One region of the Paenibacillus sp. FSL K6-1230 genome, then DNA from elsewhere that is predicted to be linked to it. Evidence: riboswitches for the same ligand, from Rfam matches in the RefSeq annotation. Region 1 holds a riboswitch; the other holds the start of a gene.
The links. A riboswitch is a leader RNA that binds a small molecule or an ion and turns the genes downstream of it on or off. The one in region 1 is predicted to bind glycine.
Positions count from the first base shown of each region.

Region 1 (4,881 bases):
GAGTGTCTTACATTATTCGTGTCCGATGGGCTGGTTGCTGTTAGCAGCAGCATTTTTCTTCGGATTAGCGAGTCCTTCCGTCATACGACGTCCAGTAGGAGTCTGGGCAAGCCCGCCCTTGGCAGTCTCTCGGTGCTGGGTTGGCATCGCACTTCCTACCTCCAGCATCACATCAATGACCTCATCGGAAGGAATGGCACTACGCACGCCGGCGAGGGCCATGTCTGCCGCAGCCAAGGCTGTTACGGCACCGAGTCCATTGCGAACGATACAAGGGATCTCTACCAATCCTGCTACCGGATCACAGATGAGTCCAAGCGTATTTTTCAATGCCAGTCCGACTGCATGCATAGCTTGCTCAGGAGAGCCTCCTCTAAGTTCTACCATCGCACCTGCGGCCATTCCAATGGCAGAGCCGATCTCGGCTTGACAGCCGCCTTCAGCTCCAGAGATGAAGGAGTTATTGGCAATGACATAGCCGATAGCCCCTGCCGCGAACAAGCCATGAACCATATGCTCATCCTCCCAGCCGAATCTCTCCTGCGCACTGATGAATACACCCGGAATGACACCGCACGAACCAGCGGTCGGTGTAGCTACGATCCGTCCCATGGAGGCATTCACCTCCGATACGGATAGTGCATAAGCCATAGCAAGGGCCGATGCATCACCGGAGCAGGCCTCTCCTGTACGCAAGTATTCGGCCAGGCGCTTACCGTCTCCTCCAGTCAATCCGCTACGGGATACCGTGTCCTCGGTCTGTCCCCGGTGGACAGCCTCCTTCATGATTTCATAGTATTTGGCCATTTGGATGTAAATCTCTTCAGGAGAGCTGCCGCTCTCCTTGGATTGCTCTTCGAGCATCAACTGGCCAATCGTCTTGGATTCCTGTATACATAATTCGCTTAATTCACGCAGATGCCGAAATCGCATGTGACTAGCCCCTTCCTGTTCCTAACCTAATCTTGATGCTTACTTTGCCGTGTTACGAATATCCATCACCTTCACCTCGTACATGTAGGTGAGAGACTGCAGATATTCCAGAAGCGGTCTTGGAATGATGCTATCTGTCTCTATAGCTGATAGTGCCTCTCCATCCCGACCGGTGCGGTCTACGTGCATATAGGCAATATTCACACCGGATGCACCTAAGGCCGTAGTTATGGCCCCCAGCATACCAGGCTTATCTGAATGTAGCAGGGTCAGGATCGGGAGCTCTCCTGTCAAATTGACACGAAATTCGTTGAGCTGCTGTACCTGAATATTCCCGCCGCCTATGGAAGAGCCTACGAGTGTGGACTTACGACCGGCCTGCCATGCATCAATTCGTACCGTGTTGGGATGAAGTGCAGGTAGCGAGCTTGTGACGAACTCATAAGTCATTCCGGCCCGTCTGGCCTGCTCTTCTGCATCAATGATCCTCGCGTCATCAGTGTTATAGTCCAGCAAGCCTCCGAGTAATGCCAAATCAGTGCCATGCCCTTTGTACGTATCAGCGAAGGAGCCGTATAATGTCATGACACACCGCTCGGGTGTACTACCTACCCAGTGATGGGCCATGCGTCCGAGCCGGACGGCCCCTGCTGTGTGCGAGCTGGAGGGACCGGTCATAGCGGGTCCAATAATGGAAAACACATCTTTAAAGCGCATAAGAACTCCTCCTGTACATGATGATTTGCCTTCAGTATCCACTAATATTCATCTGTTCACTCTAATCCTGCCGCGTCATGTCAGCACAAAAAAGGACAGGATAAGGAAGTGATCCCTTATCTCTGTCCTGTGTACCTGAGAGTTTGCTGCGGGTTCTTGGTTGCGATCCCCCGCCTTACCCCTTTGGTGGCTTACGCTCTCTCCAGAGGCGCGTCCGTTGACGGTACGGGTACCTGAGAGATTAACTGTCGGCCGGGTGCCGTGCAGCTTGCTCCTTCGGTGCCCTGCTCTTGCTGGCAGGTCTCTCCCGTCAATATCATCCGCAATATATGTACAATTACATAGGTTAGCCTGAGAAGGCTCCCTTGTATACTTCATGGATCAAGCGGGAGATCGGATCTCCATGTCATATCCCTGTTAAGAGATGGTTGGCAATCTTGACACAACGAAGATATTAACGGTTAAGGCCACTCTTGTCAATATAATAGTATGCGAGAGTGAAGTTAGGGGTGCATACAAGCTAAGCATGCTAGAGGAGTGTTCATAGTGAGATGTCCCTAAAACACGAACGTTATTTCAATAATCATTTGACACATTCGTGTTTACTGGCATACAATGAGTTAGGGGAGATTAAGGGAAGCTCCTTCGACCCTAGAATCGTACATTAGCTTGACGACCCATCGACATTTGTTAACATTCAATGATCAGTTAGTCAACATTCAGTCAGTATTTAATCAACGTTCGTATAACCTCAATAATCAGGATTGAGGGTTTCTACAGGGAACCGTAAATTCCCGGCTACGAATAGGCTGCTTCGGCATACCTATGGAGAGCCGGGATTTTTTTGTGCGCTCATTTAAGGCCGTGGTGGAGCAGGCTCATGTGGGGAGGACGCTATGAAAGCATATGATGTCATTATTGTCGGGGCAGGCCCGGCGGGAATTTTCGCAGCATACGAATTGAGCAGGAGGGCACCGGAGTGGAAGGTGCTGTTGGTAGACAAGGGACATGATATTTATCGTAGGCGCTGTCCGATTCTGGAGGGCAAGATTGCACTGTGCCCACCTCCAGCAGGGAAGAAGGATCATGCCGGATGTCTCCCGGCCTGCTCGATTACAGCCGGATTCGGCGGGGCAGGAGCATACAGTGACGGTAAGTTCAATGTGACTACCGAATTCGGGGGCTGGCTGACAGATTATATAGCTCCTTCCGAGGTAATGGAGCTGATTCGATACGTGGATTCCATTAATCTGGAGCATGGGGCAACGACAGTAATTACAGATCCTACTACTGAGACTGTACGCAGTATTGAGCAGCGAGGATATGCTGCAGGCTTGAAGCTATTGCGTGCAGAGGTGCGGCATCTGGGAACGGAGCAGAACCTTCAGATTTTGCAATCCATCTACGAATATTTGCAGGAACGGATCGACATGGTCTTCAAGGCTGAGGTGGAGGATATTCTCGCAGAGAAGAAGGATTCTGACTATCATGTGAGCGGGATCCTGCTCAAGAATGGGGAGACCTATCAGGCTAATCGGGTCATGATTGCACCGGGACGTGACGGCTCTGTGTGGCTGGCAGAATTGCTGAAGAAGCGCAAGATCAAGATGTACAACAATCAGGTGGATGTCGGAGTGAGGGTTGAGACGTCGGATGTGGTGATGCAGGAGATCAATGAGCATCTGTATGAAGGGAAATTTATCTATAATACTTCAGTAGGAACCCGGGTGCGTACCTTCTGCAGCAATCCATCCGGTCATGTGGTGGTCGAGAATCATAGTGGGATTATGGCAGCCAATGGACATTCCTACAAGGACCCGGCTCTTGGCTCGGCCAACACGAATTTTGCCTTACTCGTATCGCATAGCTTCACTGAACCATTCGATAAGCCTAATGAATATGCCCGTGAAATCTGCAAGCGTGCCAATGACTTGTCTGGCGGTGGTGTGATTGTGCAGAAATACGGGGATATCATAAGAGGGCGGCGTTCCACTGTCAACCGGATCAAGGAGGGCTTCCTGGAGCCTACCCTGAAGGAGGCCGTACCTGGTGATCTAGGATTGGTGTTGCCTTACAATACCATGCGCAGTCTGATTGAAATGATGGAGGCGCTGGATAAGGTAACGCCGGGTATCGCTTCCGAGCATACACTATTTTATGGCGTGGAAGCCAAATTCTATTCGGCACGGCCCAAGCTGGACTCCAATCTCCAGACGGAGATTAAGGGGCTATACTGCGGGGGAGACGGCGCAGGTATTACGAGGGGACTGGCGCAAGCTGGGGCAGCGGGAATAAGAATTGCCCGGGCAATGTTAGCTTGATTGAAGTGGTAAAAACTTAGCTTGAACAGGCAAGGAAGGCTCCTTCTGCGAGGGGCCTTCCTTTTTTCTTCATACCAGACCTATAAGTCGGGTTATGTGCGGACCTCCAATCGCTTGGCGATGAGTGACATGCCATAGTTTACAAAAAAATACAGGAAAGCTGCGAACAGCAGGGCAGGTATTACAAAAGACTGGTTCTGTGCTCCAGCAATCTGTGCACTATGCGTCAGTTCAGGTAGTGATATGATAACGGCCAGTGACGTATCCTTCATGAGCGAAATATACTGGCTCACCATTGGAGGCACCATTCTGCGTAGACCCAGAGGTAGTACAATGTGCCATAATGTCTGTGTATAGCTAAGGCTAGAGGAACGGGCTGCCTCGATCTGGCCTTTATCCACCGAATTGAGGCCGCTACGCACAATCTCCGCAATCATGGCTGCTTCAAATACAGATAGACCGATGATGGCAGACCACTTTAATGGAACGGAGAACCCGACGGCTGGCAGCACGAGGAACAGGAAGAAGATAATGAGCAGGAGTGGCAGATTGCGGATGATATCAATAAGGAACGCAGAAATCTGCGAGATGACTGGTAGCCGAGTATAGCGCAGCACCCCGAGCAATATGCCTAAGGCTGTACTGATGAGTATCGAATATAACGCGACCTCTAGCGTAAGCAGGAAGCCGTCCAGAATGAATCTGATGTTCGTCCATGTGAAAAATGTATCCATGTCGGGCTTCCCTCCTTAGGATGTTTTGGCCAATCGTCTCTCCAGATACAGCACCCCGAAGCTAAGTGGCAGCGTAATAACCAGATAGAACATGGCTGTAAAAGCATACACGCTGACAGGCATGAAAATATCAGAGTTAATCTGATCAGATACGAGCATTAGGTCCGCCCCAGCTA
Region 1 covers NZ_JBBOCK010000001.1:419,496-424,376, forward strand. Annotated here, with positions in the region: gene sdaAA (L-serine ammonia-lyase, iron-sulfur-dependent, subunit alpha) at 13-933, opposite strand; gene sdaAB (L-serine ammonia-lyase, iron-sulfur-dependent subunit beta) at 973-1,650, opposite strand; glycine riboswitch at 1,862-1,970, opposite strand; purine riboswitch at 2,372-2,471, shown strand; gene MKX74_RS01920 (NAD(P)/FAD-dependent oxidoreductase) at 2,547-3,971, shown strand; gene MKX74_RS01925 (amino acid ABC transporter permease) at 4,064-4,705, opposite strand; gene MKX74_RS01930 (amino acid ABC transporter permease) at 4,721-4,881, opposite strand, start outside.

Region 2 (4,881 bases), 4.2 Mb from region 1:
CAGGCTGGTACGGGTGAATCTTGGCTAGTCCTGCATAACGGGCGACATCCTCATTCACCTTCGGATTGTATTTCATCGTACAGGAGCCAAGCGGATAGAATCCGTTATCCACTCCGAAATTGCGGTGGGATAGCTCGGTATAATGCCGAATGACATCCACCTCAAATACCTCAGGCAACGCTGCGGGCTCGCTACGCAAGGCAAAATCAGGCAAAAGCTCAGCAACCGATTGCTGGGGGACATCACATTCCGGTAGGGAGTATGCGACACGGCCCGAACGGCTTCGTTCGAAAATAAGCGGCATATCTTGTTCAGGTCGGTTCATAACAATCCCTCCAACGTGCTAGCAAATTGGTCAATCTCTTCTTTGGTCCGCTGCTCTGTCACTGCAATCAGCATACAGTCTTTGTATTCCGCATAGGCTTTTCCGAGATCATACCCGCCGATGAAGCCAGCGGATAACAGACTGGACTGCAGCTTGGTCATGTCGGTGCCTTCTGGAAGTCGGATGCTAAATTCATTAAAGGTAGAAGAAGTAAAGGCAGGCTCAATGCCCGGGATTGAGGTCAAGCGTTCCAGTGCATATCTGCTCTTATGAAGATTCAGAGTTGCGACGTCCGCCATACCCTGTCTGCCCATTACGGACATATAGACGGAGGCAGAAAGAGCAAGCAGCGCCTGATTTGAGCAAATATTGGAGGTTGCCTTCTCCCGCCGAATATGCTGCTCTCTCGCCTGAAGGGTTAATACGAAGCCACGTTTGCCGTTGCGATCCGTAGTCTGGCCTACGATCCGCCCGGGAATTCGGCGCATATGCGCCTGGGAGACAGCGAAGTAACCGCATGTCGGTCCGCCGAGGGAGGTCGAGATACCCAGTGGCTGCGCATCTCCAACGACAATATCGGCACCAAGCTTGCCTGGAGCCTCCAGCAGTCCGAGTGATATCGGATTGGAGCTGACCACGAGCAGTCCCTTATACGTATGAATCAGATCAGCTATAGCACGTACATTCTCAACAGCTCCGAAGAAATTCGGATTTTGCACGAGTACAGCTGCGGTCTCCTCATTCACTGCTGCTGCAAGGGCCTCAGCATCCGTCACGCCATTCTTGCAGCCGACCTCCACGATGTCGAGATTCAGACCATGTGCATAGGTAGCCAGCACCTCACGTGCCTCGGGATGAATGGCACGCGAGACGACAAGACGCTTGCGCCGTGTGGCCCCGGCAGCCAGCGAGCCAGCTTCGGCCAACGCTGTGGCACCGTCGTACATACTGGCATTGGCCACAGCCATGCCTGTGAGCTCGCAGATGTAGGACTGGAACTCGAAAATCGCCTGTAGCTCACCTTGGCTGATTTCCGGTTGATAGGGGGTGTATGCTGTATAGAACTCAGAGCGGGAAATGATGTGATTGATAACAGATGGAATGTGATGCTCATAGATGCCTGCTCCAAGAAAGCTGATATGGGAATCTGTATGGGCATTTCGATCTGCCAGACCAGCCATGTGGCGAGTCAGTGCGCGTTCGTCCAGACGGGAGGAGACAGGTAGTTCTCCTCTGAACCGGATGTTTTCCGGAATATCTTTGAACAGATCCTCGATGTTCTCCGCCCCAACGGTGCGCAGCATCTCGGCCTGATCTTGCTCGGTCATCGGTAAATAACGGTGCGGTTTCATGCAGCAACAGGCTCCTTCCAGATTCACTTTGTAGTGGGATTAGTGGCTTCGCTTGTAGAATGGTGCAGGAACAACCTCGGCCTTGAGGAGCTTGCCGCGAATCTCAATCTCCAGCGGAGTGCCTACAGCTGTGTATCGACTATCAATGAGGGCCAATCCAAGGTTACGCTTCAACGTCGGGGATTGGGTTCCTGTAGTAATCTCGCCGATCTGTACTCCCTCAGCGAATACAGGATAGTGCGGACGAGGGATGCCGCGGTCAATCATCTCTACACCCACAAGCTTGCGTGGAACGCCGTTTTCCTTTTGTGCGAGCAGAGCGTCTCGCCCGACAAAGTCGCCTTTATCCCATTTCACAAAGTATCCTAGACCCGCCTCCAGTGGTGAAATGCTGGAAGACAGCTCCTGACCGTAGAGTGCCAGCTTGGCTTCAAAGCGCAGTGTATCCCGCGCCCCGAGACCTGCCGGTAACAGACCGTGAGACTCACCTGCTGTTAGCAATGCCTTCCAGACTCCCGGAGCCTCCTGAATGGGAAGATACAGCTCGAATCCGTCTTCACCTGTGTAGCCTGTTCGGGATACCAAGGCTTTATGTCCAGCTACCTCAACGTCCTCGGTGAAACGAAAGGACTGAAGACTGGCAGGCTCCAGTGTGCTGATGGAAGCAAGAATATCTGCAGCAGCTGGTCCCTGAAGCGCCAAGAGCGCGGTGTCATCGGAGACATTATGCATACTGACCTTTCCGGTAAGATGCTTTTGTAGCCATTCCCAGTCTTTGTCGATGTTGGAGGCATTCACAACCAGCATATAGCGTCCCTCTCCACGCTTGTAAATCAGCAGATCATCTACAACTCCGCCATCGGGATAGCAGAGCAGCGTATATTGGGCCTGACCGTTCTCTAGTCGGCTTACATCGTTGGTCGTCATCTGCTGAAGAAATTGCTCGGCATCTGCTCCCTCCACGGTGAACTCACCCATATGCGAGACATCGAACAGTCCAGCCTGTTGCCTTACCGCCTCATGTTCCTTCACAATTCCGCTGAATTGGACTGGTAGCTCCCAGCCTCCAAAATCAATACATCGTACACCTGGTAGCTCGCCATACAATGGGAACAGCGAGGTTTGCTTTAATTTGCCCATGGTCTGTCACCTCATCATCATGATTCGTACTACATTTCCTAAGCGTCTCATGTTGTTCCAGGTCATGCAAAAAAGGACAGCCCAAAAAATGCGCCACGGAGCCATACTGCTACCGTGATCCATCATTCTTTGGCTCTGTCCTTGATACCTGAGAGTTACCCCATGCGAGCACAGGTTTCCCCTTGGGTGACCCACCGTGTGGTGGATTCTCTCCAGAGTTGCGTCCGGTAAAGGTCCTTTTGCCTGAGAGATTCACAGACGGTGCTGCTTACTCCTTCGGCGCTACCTGTGGTCCTGCGACAATGGCTCAGCCTGACCTGATCGAAATACACTAGCTAATGCCAGATATTCGATCATTGATAATCTCTCCCTATACCTTCATCCGCATCGTTCGTCACGTTGTTATGATTTTGTGTATTGCTACAGGTTCGTGTATGCTGTACCTATATAACCATTAATACGCGATTCATAGATGTATGTCAACAAAATTATCATATTCTATGAAATTAATCACATTCATGGCTGATCCTTCCTGATCTTCGCGCCGAATCACTAGCGGGAGGACAAAGTTCTTTATAACTTCAGACATTTTTGTGAGCTATATTGACACCATATTCAACCTTGGCGTAATCTTATCGTGTAATAGCTGATACTGGATAATGAATGATAAATCGATGCTGCATGGATGAATTAAACGCTGCATAGACCTTGAAATGACCAACGATCATTAGGAAATGAGGATGAAGCATGAGCGAGGTAAGAGATAACTATCTGTACAGTGAAGAGCATGAATGGGTGCGCAAGACGGATGCAGGCACATTGCTCGTTGGCATCTCCGATTTTGCACAGCATCAATTGGGTGATATCGTGTTCGTTGAGCTACCTGAAGAAGGAAGCGTAGTTACTGCTGGGGAAGGCATTGGTACGATCGAATCTGTCAAGACGGTATCTGACTTGTTCGCACCTGTGAGTGGAACGATTGTGAAAGTGAATGGTGCCTTGGAGGCATCTCCTGAGCTGGTTAATTCCTCACCTTATGAGGAGGGCTGGATGATAGAGATTGAGTTGGATGATAGCGCGGAGGAGGCTTTAGCCAAGCTTCTGAGCCCTGAGGCCTATACAAGCCATGTAGCAGATTGAGGTTAACCACTATTCGCTTTCATGTAGTTTCATGAGAGTTGCTTGAGAAATATGCGACTTTGGAGAGCATGGATTAGCTTAAGTGACTATGTCCGATTTTGTTGGCTAGTGTCATATTAGGGTTACTTATATGTTATATTTAAGTCGTGTTTGAGTTGCCTAAGTATGATTATTGAGTCCTTATATCTATCCCTATAACAATAAGTCGCAATTTACAACTGCTTGAACCTTGCGCGTGTGAACCTTGCGGAAATCGTGTGATTGAGCTAGAACAAGCACTAATATTTTGACCAGATTAAATGTGAGTAAAGACCCGCTGCAAGCGGGACCCTGTCGACCACTAAACGCCATACCAAGCGTGCTGATTACCCTTCGAAGGAAGGTTGTCAGCACGCTTTTTTGCGATGTGCAAAATTTGTCGTTTGTCTCAAATGAGCTGCTTGTGAAAAGGGCATACTTTCAGTCAGATAGGTACTGCTCCCTACAGGCTGATATCCGGAAGTTATGCTCTTTGATTTTGAAAATGAAATCGGCTCAAGCTTAATCGATCCTTATGTATCAAGCTTTGTGCTCCAAATTTAAATGATGTCATCAAGGTTCATGACGACAGTTGGTTTTCATTTGATTGTAGAAGATACCGTTTTCATCTACCATGAATTTAAGAAGTTAAGCATTTAGCTTTTTATTTCATTCATCTGGCACGACGTAATACCTAGTTCAAAGGTCATGATGTTGGAGCACAGATTTTACTTTTTGAGGAGGGTATCAATATGAGTTCAGTGGACGCAAAGTCCCAAAAAAGCGGAGGCATCCGAGTAGGGGTACAGAAGTTCGGCCGTTTCTTGAGCGGTATGGTAATGCCGAATATGGGAGCCTTTATTGCCTGGGGTCTGATTACGGCCTTGTTCATCCCGACAGGATGGA
Region 2 covers NZ_JBBOCK010000001.1:4,656,614-4,661,494, reverse strand. Annotated here, with positions in the region: gene gcvPB (aminomethyl-transferring glycine dehydrogenase subunit GcvPB) at 1-325, opposite strand, end outside; gene gcvPA (aminomethyl-transferring glycine dehydrogenase subunit GcvPA) at 322-1,677, opposite strand; gene gcvT (glycine cleavage system aminomethyltransferase GcvT) at 1,717-2,817, opposite strand; glycine riboswitch at 2,951-3,035, opposite strand; glycine riboswitch at 3,039-3,199, opposite strand; gene gcvH (glycine cleavage system protein GcvH) at 3,565-3,957, shown strand; gene MKX74_RS20405 (PTS mannitol transporter subunit IICB) at 4,728-4,881, shown strand, end outside.
Region 2: it holds a riboswitch for glycine, as region 1 does, so the genes downstream of both, gcvT (glycine cleavage system aminomethyltransferase GcvT) here and sdaAB (L-serine ammonia-lyase, iron-sulfur-dependent subunit beta) in region 1, are expected to answer to the same signal.